One region of the Mesorhizobium sp. M1428 genome, then DNA from elsewhere that is predicted to be linked to it. Evidence: predicted binding sites of a transcription regulator. Region 1 holds the regulator's gene; each other region holds the start of a gene.
What was found. Region 1 encodes LexA, which represses DNA repair genes until DNA is damaged. Its sites were predicted from a motif close to TGTTCNNNNTGTGTTCNG; they were not measured.
Positions count from the first base shown of each region.

Region 2: the regulator LexA is predicted to act here: its motif matches at 1,620-1,637, upstream of recA (recombinase RecA).
Region 3: the regulator LexA is predicted to act here: its motif matches at 2,249-2,266, upstream of NKG60_RS14655 (ImuA family protein).

Region 1 is NZ_JAMYKT010000005.1:157,799-162,561, forward strand. It holds gene NKG60_RS09610 (hormone-sensitive lipase) at 1-829, opposite strand, end outside; gene kynU (kynureninase) at 926-2,173, opposite strand; gene lexA (transcriptional repressor LexA) at 2,622-3,356, shown strand; gene NKG60_RS09625 (ComEC/Rec2 family competence protein) at 3,350-4,763, opposite strand, start outside.
Region 2 is NZ_JAMYKT010000008.1:84,065-88,827, reverse strand. It holds gene NKG60_RS13710 (GFA family protein) at 1-103, opposite strand, end outside; gene NKG60_RS13705 (TfoX/Sxy family protein) at 195-518, shown strand; gene NKG60_RS13700 (PfkB family carbohydrate kinase) at 553-1,485, opposite strand; gene recA (recombinase RecA) at 1,763-2,860, shown strand; gene alaS (alanine--tRNA ligase) at 3,120-4,763, shown strand, end outside.
Region 3 is NZ_JAMYKT010000009.1:11,903-16,665, forward strand. It holds gene NKG60_RS14645 (error-prone DNA polymerase) at 1-22, opposite strand, end outside; gene NKG60_RS14650 (DUF6504 family protein) at 19-1,542, opposite strand; gene NKG60_RS14655 (ImuA family protein) at 1,454-2,218, opposite strand; gene NKG60_RS14660 (hypothetical protein) at 2,784-3,539, shown strand; gene NKG60_RS14665 (hypothetical protein) at 3,653-3,850, shown strand; gene NKG60_RS14670 (hypothetical protein) at 3,851-4,111, shown strand; gene NKG60_RS14675 (hypothetical protein) at 4,114-4,365, shown strand; gene NKG60_RS14680 (hypothetical protein) at 4,402-4,763, shown strand, end outside.

The DNA.
Region 1 (4,763 bases):
ACTCCGAGATCAAGGTCCGGGTCAGCGGATGGTCTGGATCGGCCAAACCGTCGATGATGTTGAAATGATGCCGGTCAGGCTCGACCACCGAGCTGGTCGCGGCACCCAGGCCGATCCAGATGTTGGCCAGCAACGCGCTCTGGCGCAGGAATTCGGCGCGCTCGCCGCCGCCGGCCCAGCAGGTCAGGCAGGCCTTGTCCATCGGGCGCAGCAGCACCGGACTTTCGGCCTGCGCCTCGGCCTCATCGATCGCCAGCGTCTCGTTCATGCCGGTGCGCATGATCGGGCGCAAATCGTGCACCCCCGAGATCGACACCACGTGACGAACGCGCCGGACCACTTCGGGCGCCAGCGGCGTCGTCGCCGTAACCATCCGGCTAACAAGATGGCCGCCGGCCGAGTGTCCGGTCAGCATCAGCGGCCCTGCGACCATCGCCGCCGCTGTGCCGATCGCCGCGCCGACTTCCTTGACGATGCCGGCAACGCGTATCTGCGGACAGAGCGTGTAGGACGGCATCGCAACCGCATAGCCGCGATCAACAGCGCCAGCGGCAAGATGCGACCAGAAACTCTTGTCGAATGCCATCCAGTAGCCGCCATGGACGAACACCACGAGTCCCTTGGGCTTGGTGGCCGGCAGGATAAGATCGAGCCGATTGCGTGGCTTATCGCCATAGGCCAAGTCGAGCCGCGCCCTGCCCTCGGTCGAAAGCACGTCGCGGAAAACCCGAGCGGGCTCAACCCAGGCCGCCGGCCAGCGATCGCTGCTGGCTATGTTGGCGCCGTTGGCATAGGCGTTGTCCCAATCGGCAATGTGACGTTCGAACACCCTGCGCCCTCCCCTGGCAATATGGCCTTGCGACGTAGCGTGAGCATCGCGCGGCGCGTCGTCGCCAGCCTCACGGCTCCAGCTCTCGCATCAATCTCAAGTGACAGCCGTCTTGATGGCGAAGCGCGCATCCTTCCATGCACCGGTGCGCAGGATGTCCTCAAGTACTTCGACGGCCTGCCAGACATCGGCATAGCCGACATAGAGCGGGGTGAAGCCGAAGCGCATGGTCGATGGCGCGCGAAAATCGCCGATCACGCCACGTTCGATCAGCGCGCGCATGATCTGGTAGCCATGCTCATGCATGAATGAAATCTGGCTGCCGCGTTTTTCCCCATCGCGCGTGCTTTCGAGCGTGAGCCCGTAAGTGCCGCACTTTGCCTCGACAAGCTCGATGAACAGATCGGCCAGCGCGATGCTCTTCTTGCGCACCGCCGTCATGTCGACATCGTTCCAGATGTCGAGCGCGCCCTTAAGCGTGCGCATCGACAGGACCGGCTGCGTGCCGCACAGAAACCGGCGGATGCCGGTGCCGGCCGCATAGCCTGGCTCGAAGGCGAAGGGCCGTGCATGGCCCCACCAGCCGGTGAGCGGCTGCTGGATGTCGGCAAGATGCCGCTCAGCCGCATAGATGAAAGCAGGCGCGCCCGGGCCGCCATTCAGATATTTGTAGGTGCAGCCAACGGCAAAATCGGCGTTTGCCTTGTCGAGCTCGACTGGCATCGCTCCAGCGGTGTGGCAGAGATCCCAGACGATCATCGCCCCGGCTTCCTGGGCTCTGCGCGTCAGCGCCGGCATGTCGCGCAGTTCGCCCGACTTGTAGTTGACGTGGTTGACCAGCACCACAGCGGTGCGTTCGTCGATCAGCTCTTCGATGCTCGGCGCGTCGACCCCCGAGAGGCGCAGCAGCGTATCCTTTCGCGTCGAAGCCACACCCTCAGCCATGTAGAGGTCCGTCGGAAAACTATCGCCCTCGGCGACGATGACCTGCCGCTCCGGTCGCATGGCCATGGCGGCGTGCAGCAGTTTATAGATGTTGACCGACGTCGTGTCGCAGACCACCGTCTGGCCGGCCGCGGCACCGATCAGGCGCCCGAGCTGGTCGCCAAGTTCAAGCGGCATGTTGAACCAGCCGGCCGTGTTCCATGCGCGGATGAGATCATGCGACCATTCTTCGGTCGCGGCCTTGCGCAATTCATCGAAAGCGGCACGTGAAGCAGCTCCTAGCGAATTGCCGTCGAGATAGATCACTCCTTGCGGCAACACAAAGCGGTCGCGCATCGCGCGCAGCGGATCTGCGGCATCCATCGCCTTTATGGCCGCGAGATCGGGAATTCCTGTCATGATTTGCCTGCTCCCCCAAAATTCAATGCAACGCCGGATACGCATCGACTGTTCTTCCATCACCTGGTTGCGCGCAGGAAGGCTCCACCGGCGAGAAGCAGCCTAACCAGGCGGTGGAAACCAGGACTTAACCCGAGGTTGGCGTTTTGAGTTCGTTTCGTTCACGGTGCATTGACCAAACCGCACACTCGATAGGGGTTCACTTCCGTGCCCTCCGCCGACCGACGGCCGATGCCAATGTGGCCTTCCGGGAAGCCAGAAGGGCGCAAACGAAAGCAGAATCAAGGCGATGAGGCTCGCGACGGTGAAAGTGGGGTACCCCGGTTAGGGGACGTCGTTTGTTTCCCGAGCCTTAACGCATTCATTAAACTTTAAACAGTTGCGGAACACAACTGGAACAGATAGTGTTTGTTCTGGGTTTGTTTTTCTGATTCTGTTGGGGGTCGCTATGCTGACACGCAAACAACACGAACTGCTTATGTTCATCCACGAAAGATTGAAGGAAAGCGGTATCCCGCCTTCCTTCGACGAGATGAAGGAAGCGCTCGACCTGGCTTCCAAATCGGGAATCCACCGGCTGATTACGGCACTGGAGGAGCGCGGCTTCATTCGCCGTTTGCCCAACCGGGCCCGTGCGCTGGAGGTGCTGCGCCTGCCTGACTCGATCGCCCCCGGCCTCAATGCGGCACGCAAGTTCTCGCCGAGTGTCATCCAGGGCAGTCTTGGGCAAGGCGGTCCGCGGCAAGGCAAGCCGACATCGTCGCGCGTCCCTGCGGCCGGAAATGACGACGATGTCGTCGCCGCCGTTTCGATCCCGGTGATGGGCCGCATCGCCGCCGGTGTGCCGATCGACGCCATCCAGCACCAGACGCATTCGATTTCGGTGCCGCCGGATATGATCATGGGCGGCGAGCATTATGCGCTCGAGGTCAAAGGCGATTCGATGATCGAGGCTGGCATTTTCGACGGCGACACGGTGATCATCCGCAATGCCGATACGGCGAGCCCCGGTGAGATCGTGGTGGCACTGGTCGACGAGGAGGAAGCGACGCTGAAGCGGTTCCGCCGCAAGGGCGCTTCGATCGCCCTGGAAGCCGCCAATCCGGCCTACGAGACGCGCATCTTCGGACCAGACAGGGTCAAGGTGCAAGGCAAGCTCGTCGGACTGATCCGCCGCTACTGAGTTCCGCCCTTGGCGCCGGCTTTGGGTTTGTCGGCCCTGCGGTATGGCGGCAGGCCCCGTGCCGCGCGTGAAAATTTCCGCTGCACGTGCCAGGGCCGGTATGATTTTTCGACCGCGAAACGGATTTCGGCGCGTGTTGCAGCTTGTGGATCGAAATAGACGGCGGCACTTCCCGCGCGCGCCAGTTGCCGTTTGGTGACGACGAGGACCAGCCGGTCGTAGTAGCAGGGGTTATGGGCGGTGGCGTCGTCGATGACGATCAAACTGGCAAAGGCGCAGGCTGGCCGCGCAGTATCGCGGTCCTTGGCTTGTGCGATGATCGCGCCGGATGGATGCCTGGCAAGGCAGAGGCCGTCCGTGCAAATGAACGGCATACCCGGCGGTAGGTCGGCCGGATCGGCAATGTCGAATTGCGGATCGTTCTTTCCAGGTGTTTCCGGCGCGACGATAGCCTCTGATGTGAGCGCGCGTTTCCAGTTGTCGATGGTGAACTCATTCGGGCGTGCCCGGTTGACCGCGAGTTCACCGCTGTCGATCGGCAGCGCGACCAACCGTGCGTCCTCCGAGATCAATACATCGGGTACGCGCGTCTGGGTTGTCGTTAGCAAGCCGGCGAGCGCAAAAGGAAGTGCCGCCAGCCGCAACCAGGTCGTCGCCATGCTGGCAATGACAAGGGCGATCGTCACCAAAAGGACGGATCTCAGCGAAATCAGCCCAACCGCATCGATTGGCGAGCGCTCGGAGATCCACCCGGACAGGGCGATCATCGCCGTCAGCCCCTTGCCCATCACGTATAGGAAAGGCCCATCCGCGCCGAACGGCATCGCCAGCGCACTGAGGACGGCGAAGGGCATGACGACCAGTGAGACGATGGGCATGATGGCCAGATTGGCCAACAGGCTGAGCGGCGCCACGCGCTGGAAATGCCATATGGCGAAAAGCGCCGTGGCGCTCCCTGCAATGATTGAGGTCATCGCCAGGCCGCCCATGCCCAGCAGGACCTTTCGCGTGGCGAGGCGTAGCGGCGACCGCCGCGGCGGCGGCGTGGTGGCCCTGCCGGCGCGGTAGTCGGACCAGCCGGCATAGGCGCCGACAAGGGCCGCCGTCGCGGCGAAGGACATCTGGAAGCTCGGACCGACCACCTCGTGTGGCGACACCAGAATGACCGCGATGGCCGAGATCGCCAGGTTGCGCATGGTGAGCGCGGCCCGGTCGAACAGCACGGCGATAAGCATCACCGCCAGCATGATGAAGCTGCGTTCGGCCGCTACCACAATGCCGGAAAAGACGAGGTAGGCCGCAATCGAAAAAAGCGCGGCGGCCGCGGCATATTTCTTGACCGGCCGTCGCGATGAGAAATCGGGAAACAGCGCAAAGGCGCCGCGTAGCAGCGCCATGATGGTGCCG
Region 2 (4,763 bases), on a different contig from region 1:
GGCAGATCGAGCAATAGCACAGCATGAACGGCACCGGCGTGTGGCTTTCCACCTCGAAACGCACGGCATTGCACCGGCAGGACCCCTTGAGCAGAAGCGGCATGAAAAAACTCCGACGAAATTGATTCTGAACTTGTCAGAATGGTGCCGGTTGCGTCGATGACAAGGGGAAATCCTGGTGACATGATCGCCGCATGGACAACGAGCGCATAGAAGAGCTTTTCGAAGGCCTCGGCCCGGTCAGCATCCGCAAGCTGTTCGGCGGCAAGGGCATCTATTTCGACGGCGTCATCGTCGCCATCGTCATCCGTGGCGAACTGATGCTGAAGGCCGACGCGGAAAGCGCCCCGGATTTCGAAGCGGCCGGCTGCCGGCAATGGACTTATACCGGCTCGCGCCACGGCAAGCTCGTGTCGATGCCCTATTGGAGCGTTCCCGACAGCGCGTTCGACGATCCCGACGAGATGGCGATCTGGGCGCGGCGTGCCTACGAGGCAGGACGGCGCGCCGGCAAATAGGCTGCGTCATGCTTCGGCAAGTCCGGGCCGCATTTCACGCCAGTTCGCGCGCCTCGGGCACGAGCGCCAGCGCCTCGGCAAAGCTGGCGCTGGTGAAGGCGGCGCTCTCGACGGCGAGCATCGCGGCGGCAACGCCTTCCCGTAGCGCTGCGCGCAGCGTCAGGCCGCGCAGCAGGGCGGCGATCGTCGCACCGGCCAATGCGTCGCCGGCGCCGGCAGCATCGGTCCGCTTCTGTAGCGGCGGTGGCGAGATCGAGAACGCGCCGGTTTGGTCGAAACCGAGCACCGGTCCGTCGCCGGCAGTGATCACGCCGCTTTTCAGGCCGGCGCGTCTCAGGCCGTCGACGATGCCTTGATCGCCAGCATCGATATCGGTGCCGGCAAGCACGCCGGCCTCGTGCCGGTTCATGAACGCCACGGCCAGACGGTCGAGCACTGGCGTCAGCCGCGCCGCTTTGCTGGGCGAGACCGCAAGCGCAAACACCGGCTTGCCGGCGGCGAGTGCCGCCAGCCGCTCCAGCGCGGAAGACGGCAGGTTGGCATCGCACAGCACCGCGTCGGCCGAACCGATCGCTTCCCGCACCTTGGCGCGGCGGATCTGCTTGGGAAGCGCCAGCTCGTATAGCACCATGTCGGCAAGCCCGGCGATCAGCGCGCCGTCGCTATCGACCAGCATCGTATGGCTTGGCGTTGCCCGGTCGAGAAAAACCGCCGACAAATCGGCAATGCCGGCCTCGGCGACGGCGCGCAAAACCTTGTCGCCAAGGGCATCGCCGCCGCGCACCGAAAGCAGCGAGGCCGAGGCGCCGCGCCGCACCGCCCAGCGCAAGGCATTGAAGACGGCACCGCCGACATGCTCGCGCATCGTGCCGGCGTTGGAAGCGGCCGGCACGAAGGCGCCGGCAACCCGGCCGCGCCGCTCGATATAGGCGCCGCCCACGGCCAGGATCGTCGGGGAGTTCATCATGCCGGCAAATGCCCCTTGCTGTTGCCCGGGAGGAGACTAGGTCGCCGGGCGGAACCCTGCAATCGCGGCTCCGATTCGGTTGGTGACGGCAACGGCGCCGCATGCGAGGCGGGATACATCCGGAAGCAAAATTGCGAAACAAAAATAGAACAAATATGAATGTGCGTTATTTTTCAAACCCTTGGCGCTCATTGACAAATGAGAACAAATGAGGTACATTCCTTTTAGGGATTGCGGGATTGTCCGGCCTCCATTGACGACCACGGGGTGATGTATCATGGCTCAGAATTCTTTGCGGCTTGTAGAGGACAAAGCGGTGGACAAATCAAAGGCTCTGGATGCGGCGCTGTCGCAAATCGAGCGTGCCTTCGGCAAGGGCTCGATCATGCGGCTCGGCGCGAACGAGCAGGTCGTCGAGATCGAAACGGTGCCGACCGGCTCGCTTGGGCTGGACATCGCGCTTGGCGTCGGCGGCCTGCCGCGCGGCCGCATCGTCGAGATCTACGGGCCGGAAAGCTCGGGCAAGACGACGCTGGCGCTGCACACGGTGGCCGAAGCCCAGAAGAAGGGCGGCATCTGCGCCTTCGTCGATGCCGAGCACGCGCTCGACCCGGTCTATGCCCGCAAGCTCGGCGTCGATCTCGAAAACCTGCTGATCTCGCAGCCCGATACCGGCGAGCAGGCGCTAGAAATCTGCGACACGCTGGTGCGGTCCGGCGCCATCGACGTGCTGGTGGTCGATTCGGTGGCGGCGTTGACGCCGCGGGCGGAAATCGAAGGCGAGATGGGCGATTCGCTGCCCGGCCTGCAGGCCCGCCTGATGAGCCAGGCACTGCGCAAGCTCACCGCCTCGATCTCGCGCTCCAACACCATGGTCATCTTCATCAACCAGATCCGCATGAAGATCGGCGTCATGTTCGGTTCGCCCGAGACGACGACCGGCGGCAATGCGTTGAAATTCTATGCCTCGGTCCGCCTCGACATCCGCCGCATCGGCTCGGTCAAGGATCGCGACGAGGTCGTCGGCAACCAGACCCGCGTCAAAGTGGTCAAGAACAAGCTGGCGCCGCCCTTCAAGGTGGTTGAGTTCGACATCATGTATGGCGAGGGCGTCTCCAAGACCGGCGAGCTGGTCGATCTCGGCGTCAAGGCGGGCGTGGTCGAAAAGTCGGGCGCCTGGTTCTCCTATAATTCGCAGCGTCTTGGCCAGGGCCGCGAAAACGCAAAACTGTTCCTGCGCGACAATCCCGACACGGCGCGCGAGATCGAGCTGGCGCTGCGGCAGAATGCCGGGCTGATCGCCGAGAAATTCCTCGAGAACGGCGGCTCCGAAAGCAGCGACGACGGTTTCGAGGACGACGCCGGGGTGATGTAGGGCAAGCGACATCTCGCGGAGCATCAGACAGGTTTGGATTTGATGTTTTGATTCTGAGTTTGTGTAATCGATGCGTTTCGAACCGCCGGCTCCGTGCCGGCGGTTCGCGTTTGACGGCGGGGCAGACGCGTTTCAAAGCGCTGGTGAAAGCCGGGATTTTAGCCCATTTGGTGTTTCTGGACAGGCTGCGGTGCGACCGCTAAAAGGCCATGTCTATTTTCCGCCGGCAGCCGGCGGTTCTCTCGAAAAGGCAGTATTCATGAGTGGCGTCAACGAGATCCGGTCGGCATTTCTCGACTATTTTCGCAAGGAAGGTCACGAGGTCGTCGCGTCGAGCCCGCTGGTGCCGCGCAACGATCCGACGCTTATGTTCACCAACGCCGGCATGGTGCAGTTCAAGAACGTTTTCACCGGTCTGGAGAAGCGGCCCTATTCGCGCGCCACGACCGCCCAGAAGAGCGTTCGCGCCGGCGGCAAGCACAACGACCTCGACAATGTCGGCTACACCGCGCGCCACCTGACCTTTTTCGAGATGCTCGGCAATTTCTCCTTCGGCGACTATTTCAAGGAGCGGGCCATAGAGCTTGCCTGGAACCTGATCACCAGGGAGTTCGGGCTGAAGAAGGACAAGCTGCTGGTCACCGTCTACCACACCGACGACGAGGCGGCCTCGTACTGGAAGAAGATCGCCGGCCTTTCGGACGATCGCATCATCCGCATCGCGACTTCGGACAACTTCTGGGCAATGGGTGACACCGGACCTTGCGGGCCGTGTTCGGAGATATTCATCGACCGTGGCGAGCACATCTGGGGCGGCCCCCCCGGCAGCCCCGAGGAGGATGGCGACCGTTTCCTTGAATTCTGGAACCTGGTGTTCATGCAGTACGAACAGGTGACGAAGGACGAGCGCGTCGACCTGCCGCGTCCGTCCATCGACACGGGCATGGGCCTCGAGCGCATGGCCTCTATCTTGCAAGGGGTTGAAAGCGTCTTCGAAACCGACCTGTTCCGCCACCTGATCGACGCTGCATCGTCGGCGCTTGGCAAAGGTCCGGATGCGGACACCGTCGCATCGTTCCGCGTCATCGCCGACCATTTGCGTTCGTCCTGCTTCCTGGTCGCCGACGGCGTGCTGCCGTCCAACGAAGGCCGCGGCTATGTGCTTCGCCGCATCATGCGCCGTGCCATGCGCCACGCGCAGTTGCTCGGCGCCCGCGATCCGCTGATGTGGCGCCTGGTGCCGGCGCTGGTGCGCGAGATGGGCCAAGCCTACCCGGAACTGGTGCGCGGCGAACAGATGATCACCGAGACGCTGAAGCTTGAGGAAACTCGTTTCCGCAAGACGCTGGTGCGCGGCTTGGGCTTGCTTTCGGAGGCGACGGAAAAGCTGGCCTCCGGCGACATGCTGGATGGCGAAACAGCGTTCAAGCTCTACGACACCTATGGCTTTCCGCTCGATCTGACGCAGGATGCGCTGCGCCAGCGCAACATCTCGGTCAACCTTGCCGGCTTCACCGAGGCGATGGAGCGGCAGAAGGCGGAGGCGCGCAAAAGCTGGGCTGGTTCCGGTGAGGCCGCAACCGAGACGGTATGGTTCGCGGTGCGTGAGGAGAACGGCGCCACCGAATTCCTGGGTTATGAGACCGAGCAGGCGGAAGGCCTCATCCAGGCGCTGGTCAGGGACGGCAAGACCGTCGACAGTGCCGGCAAGGGCGACGCCGTTGCCGTGGTTGTCAACCAGACGCCGTTCTATGGCGAGTCCGGTGGCCAGATGGGCGATACCGGCGTCATTTCGGGCGACGGGTTCTCGATCGAGATATCCGATACCCAAAAGAAGGCCGATGGGCTTTTCGTCCATCTCGGCAAGGTGGCCAACGGCACCGTCAAGACGGGTGCGACCGTC
Region 3 (4,763 bases), on a different contig from region 1:
ACTCGACGTAAGGCGCGGTCATCCAAAGATGCCGTGCAGGAACCAGCGATGGGAACCTGTTGCTGCATCCTCGCCGTCGCCGGCGCGAAAAATCCAGAACCGCTCGCCGGCTTCATCCTCGACCTGAAAATAGTCGCGCACGGCGGCGAGTTCGGCATCACGCTTCCACCACTCGCCGAAAACACGCTCAGGACCGTCGGCCCGCTTCACCCTTCGACGAATGCCTCTCCAGGTGAAGCTGGCCGGCGGGTGATCCGGCAGCAGCGCTATCGCCTCGATCTGCTCCGGCACGGCAAACAAACGAGCCGGGCGTGGCCAGTGGTCTGGCCAGGCGTGGCCGGTTTCTACCGATTCCGGAGCCACGCGCCGAAACGATCGCTCCGGCACGTCGCTGGCAACTGGGGTAAACCGATACAGCCTCTCCTCGCCGACACGGTTGCCGAGTATGTCGATCAGGTCCGAGATGTCCGCGTCGCGTTGCCCGATCAGAGACGAAATGGTTTGCCTGGGTGTCACTGGTTCGGCCAGGGGCGCGGACAAGCGCATCAACTCGATGCCGAAGCCCGGATCGATCTTCTCGATCTTGTCGCAGATGAGACGCGTCAGCCGCTTCACATCCCGGACAGGCAAGGCCGTGCCGACGCGAATGGCTTCGATGCGGTTGTCGACGCGGAAAAGCAGCAGGTCGAGGCGCCGGGCGCCAAGGCCTTTGGTCTCAAGCTCGGCACACAGCGCTTGAACAAGCTTGCCGACATAGCGGGCGATAGTCTCGGCCGCACCGATGGGTTCGCCAAAGGCTCGTTTGACCTCGACCACATCGGCTGGTCGCGCCGGCTCTATCGGTTCGGCAAGGCGTCCAGAAGCCTGGTCAAGCCGGCGGCCCAGTTCCGGCCCGAAGCGCAGGGTCAGCGGCGCGCGTGGCTGGTTCAGAAGCTCCCCCACCCTGTCGAAGCCCAGAACTCGCAAACCGCTGACGATCGCATCGGGCAACCGCAGTGCCGCGATGGGCAGAGGACGAATGGCGTCGACGGTTGCGTTGACGCCAACCACACTGACGGTCTGCTTGACGTACCGCGCCACCGCATGAGCAGCACCCCAGCTATCGGCAATCGCTGACCGCGCCGAGAAGCCAACCTGGCTGAGACGCTCGACCATATCGGCCAGCATCAAGCGCTCACCGCCATGAAGGTGATCGGCGCCGGTCGTGTCCATGACCAATCCGTCGGGAGGATCCGCAGCTACGATCGGCGCATAGCGCCGCAATGCCCATAGGACCAGCCGCTCCAATGCCTCCGCGTCGGCATCGGGTTCGGCATCCATGACCGCCAGCCCCTGGACCAGGGCCTGCGCCTTCGTCGCCGGCATTCCGACGCGCAGGCCCGCTTCCAGTGCCGCGCGATCGACGGCGGTCACCAAGCGGCGATTGCCCTGCCGCCCGACCAGCACCAAGGGCCTATCCGGCCGCGGCGAGACGTCGCCCAATTTCCTTCTGAGCCGGTCGGTCGACCAGCTTGGAAGGAAGAGCGAGACGACCCTTTGCATCACATGCCTCCACTTCGATATCGAGCGTTTCGCCTCCACGAGACCGGATCAGTTCAAGTTGCCATCGTGCTCGGCCGACGCCCGGCACTGGAAGCGGCCGCGATGGCAAGACAGAAACCCGCCAGCGCGTGACAGACGCCGTCGGCTGCCCGAAATCGGCAGCTTCCGTCTGGCGGCGCCAGCGGCGGATGGCGATGCCCAGCGCGCCAGACCCCTCGGATGCAAGCTGCAAGCGGCGCGAGGCCGTCATCGACAGACGGGCAACTTCGGCAACCACAGCGCCAAGCCCCACGTGCCGCAGGCCTTCCTCGAAGCAGGCGAGCAAGGATTTCTCGTCACCTGCTTCGACATAGATCACGCGGTCCGGGTGAAGTCCGGCCTGGGCGATTGCCGGGGCAAACAGATCCTGGCGCGTCACACACCACAGCACCTTTCCTTTCGTCCTCGCTGCAATTCCGGCCGCAAAAAGCGAGGCGGCAGCGCCATCGATTGCGCCATTGCCGCCACCGGCAACTTCATGAAGGGAGCCAAGTGCCACACCGCCTCCCGGCAGATGGCTGTCGATAGCAGCGACACCGAAAGGCAGAACCGCTCGTTCGCGCGCATTGCCCCCTTCGAGACGCGCAATGCGATCTCGAAGACCGGAAATGGCAGCGTTTGGCGTCGATGCACTCATCAGTCCCCTGAACGCGAAAAGCTGGCGGTATGTTCCTCATTTGTTCTCTTCCTAATAAAGAGTCAATGGCATGGTGAGGTGGCGCTGCGGAAGAAAATGTTTGTCGCGACCGCCCGCCCGGTGGCACCGATAGAGTCGGCCGGCAGGACGATATGTCGAAGGCCGCCTTGTCCGGTTGGACGTCCGCGCCGGCGACTGTCGGCGCCCCAAGGAAAAACGGCGCATAAACCGTAGTCCTGCGCGCGTCCGCAAATGCGGACATTGTCGCGCGCGGGACCGAGGAAAATCGCCCTCGCCGCGGGCGGTTAACAGGACAGCCGTAGGAGCGTCAGCAAAGCGCCGGCCGCAGGACGGGACGCGGGACCGACTGTCCCTGTCCGCGGCGGTCCGCCTATAGCATCGGCCGGGGATGCAGTCGCCTTGGGAATTGAGCACGGAGCATCGACCGTTTCCGAGTGTTCTATCCCGCTGAAAAAACGAGATTATTTCGCCGTTGTCAGGAGTCTATTGACACCGATGTTCTTATTTTGTTCACTACCGGAAGGATTGATACAGGAGGCGAACCATGGAACTTCGCTTGAACATTGAAGATGCAACACCTGAAGAACTGGCACGCGGCGTCGCGGCAGCCGAAGCAGTTTTCGCACGGGCCGGCATTACGGCATTGCAAGGCGCGGAAGGTTTGTTCGCGTTGGAAGGGTGGGATATCAAAGGCTTTCCGGAAGACGACAAGCCCACCGAGGACGAGGACCGGGCTGCTTCAGTCTGGATGGAAGCCGACGAGGCTGCGACGACTGCATGTTGTGCGGGCTGGCCGGAGGACAAAGTTCCGCGCCATCAGATCATGGAACTGATCGACGTGCCCCGGACGCGGTTGCAAGCCGAGGCGCTTCCGGAGACGTGGCCGGCGCGCAAGCAACTCTATCCGGACGTCGTCAAACGGCTGGAGGTTACAGCTGGCCCGGACCGCCAGATCGATTTCGATATTGCCTTCGTTCTCGGTTGGGTGCCCGAGCGGCCGACGCTCGATCGGGTTGAGCCGCTTTCGGAAGATGGCGACCGTATCCCCTTCTTCACCAGCGACCTTGCCCAGGTTGAAAAAATGGCTCGCAAGGCGCTCAAGGAATGGACGATCGAGATTGACCGGGATCCCTATGATGCCCACGTTTTCGATCCTGCAGCCAGCGAGGACGGTGACGAACTGCGCATGGCAGCGTGGCGCGATTTCGACGGGTCCTTGCTTATGGAGAAGCCGCCTGCAAATCCCGCAATCGCACTGACCCTGGCAATGATGCGCGGCCAGTCGATGCATTTCGAATAGTGGTGAACCGGATAACGCGGGCGCCATCATATGTCGATCGTGCTCGGCCACTCCAGGTCGCACGGGCAACTGGCCGAACGGCTGACGAGGCCACACCGGCATAAGGAGAGACCATGCCAGAAAAACCATCCTACATGCCCACCGGCATTGGAATAGGCATGATGAGCGACGACGAGACCAAAGTCGGCGTTCTGATATTTGAAACGGCGCAAGGTAACTTCGACGTCGCTGTCAATCTGCAGGCAGTCGATGTCCTGACCAAGGCGATCAATAAGATCGAGATGCATCTCCGGTCCGGCAGGACGCAATGAGTGTCCGACCATGCGCCAGATCCGAAAACGCCGAAGCTGATCGTTGTCGTGGCGTTCGACCGCGGCGAGGATGGCGAACTGTTCACAGCATACGGCCCGACCGACCAGCAAAGCGAGGACCGCGCGGTGCGCATCGCAAAGGCGCTGGCGGGCAAGCATATAGGCGTCATAGCATGGAGTCGCGACGCCGATCCGGCACTTGGCGACTATGGGCCGCCCACAGTGCTTTTCACCAGCGGCGACGTGGCGGATATGGAGTGAAAATGATCAATCCACCCAGAGACAAACTTGACTATGACTATGCAGACCGCTCGCTAGATTGCGAGGAAGCCATGGAGCCCGGCTTTCAGGCGATCACCGATTGCATGCTAGAAGTGGGATGGACCCGAGCGGAGACATTGCGGGCGCTGAAGCGGCTTATTGCCGCCGACAATATGACCCAGAAAGAGAATGCAAAGACCGAAGCCCAACTCGCGATTGCGCGCGCCATGATACGCGCTGGCAAACCGCTTTAGGCCCCTCTCCAAGTCACCAGGGCGCAGTTTTCGGACATGCTGCCTCGTATCGAAGCGCGGCGGTTCGAGGACTTCCATTTCACCGTGGAGCAGGCAAAAGAAGGTTCCTGGCCTGTGCGGAGCTGGGGCATGACAGCCATGCGCGCCGGCCCGCCTCCATTCTATCCATCTCGGCGATGGCAGGGTGCGCCTGCAGCGTCTCGGCCACTACCTTTCAGCAGCCGAAGCCAGTTGCCATGGGCAAAGGCGGCTTTTTCGGCGTCGCCCAATCCGGATTCCGCCAAGAACCTCCGTGCATCCCGCAATGTGCGACCGCAGGAAGCAGCTCAACGGCCGAGCTCTGAAAACCGGCGCGCCCTGCTCGCAGAAATCGGCTTCCTAGCGGCGGATCGGAACGA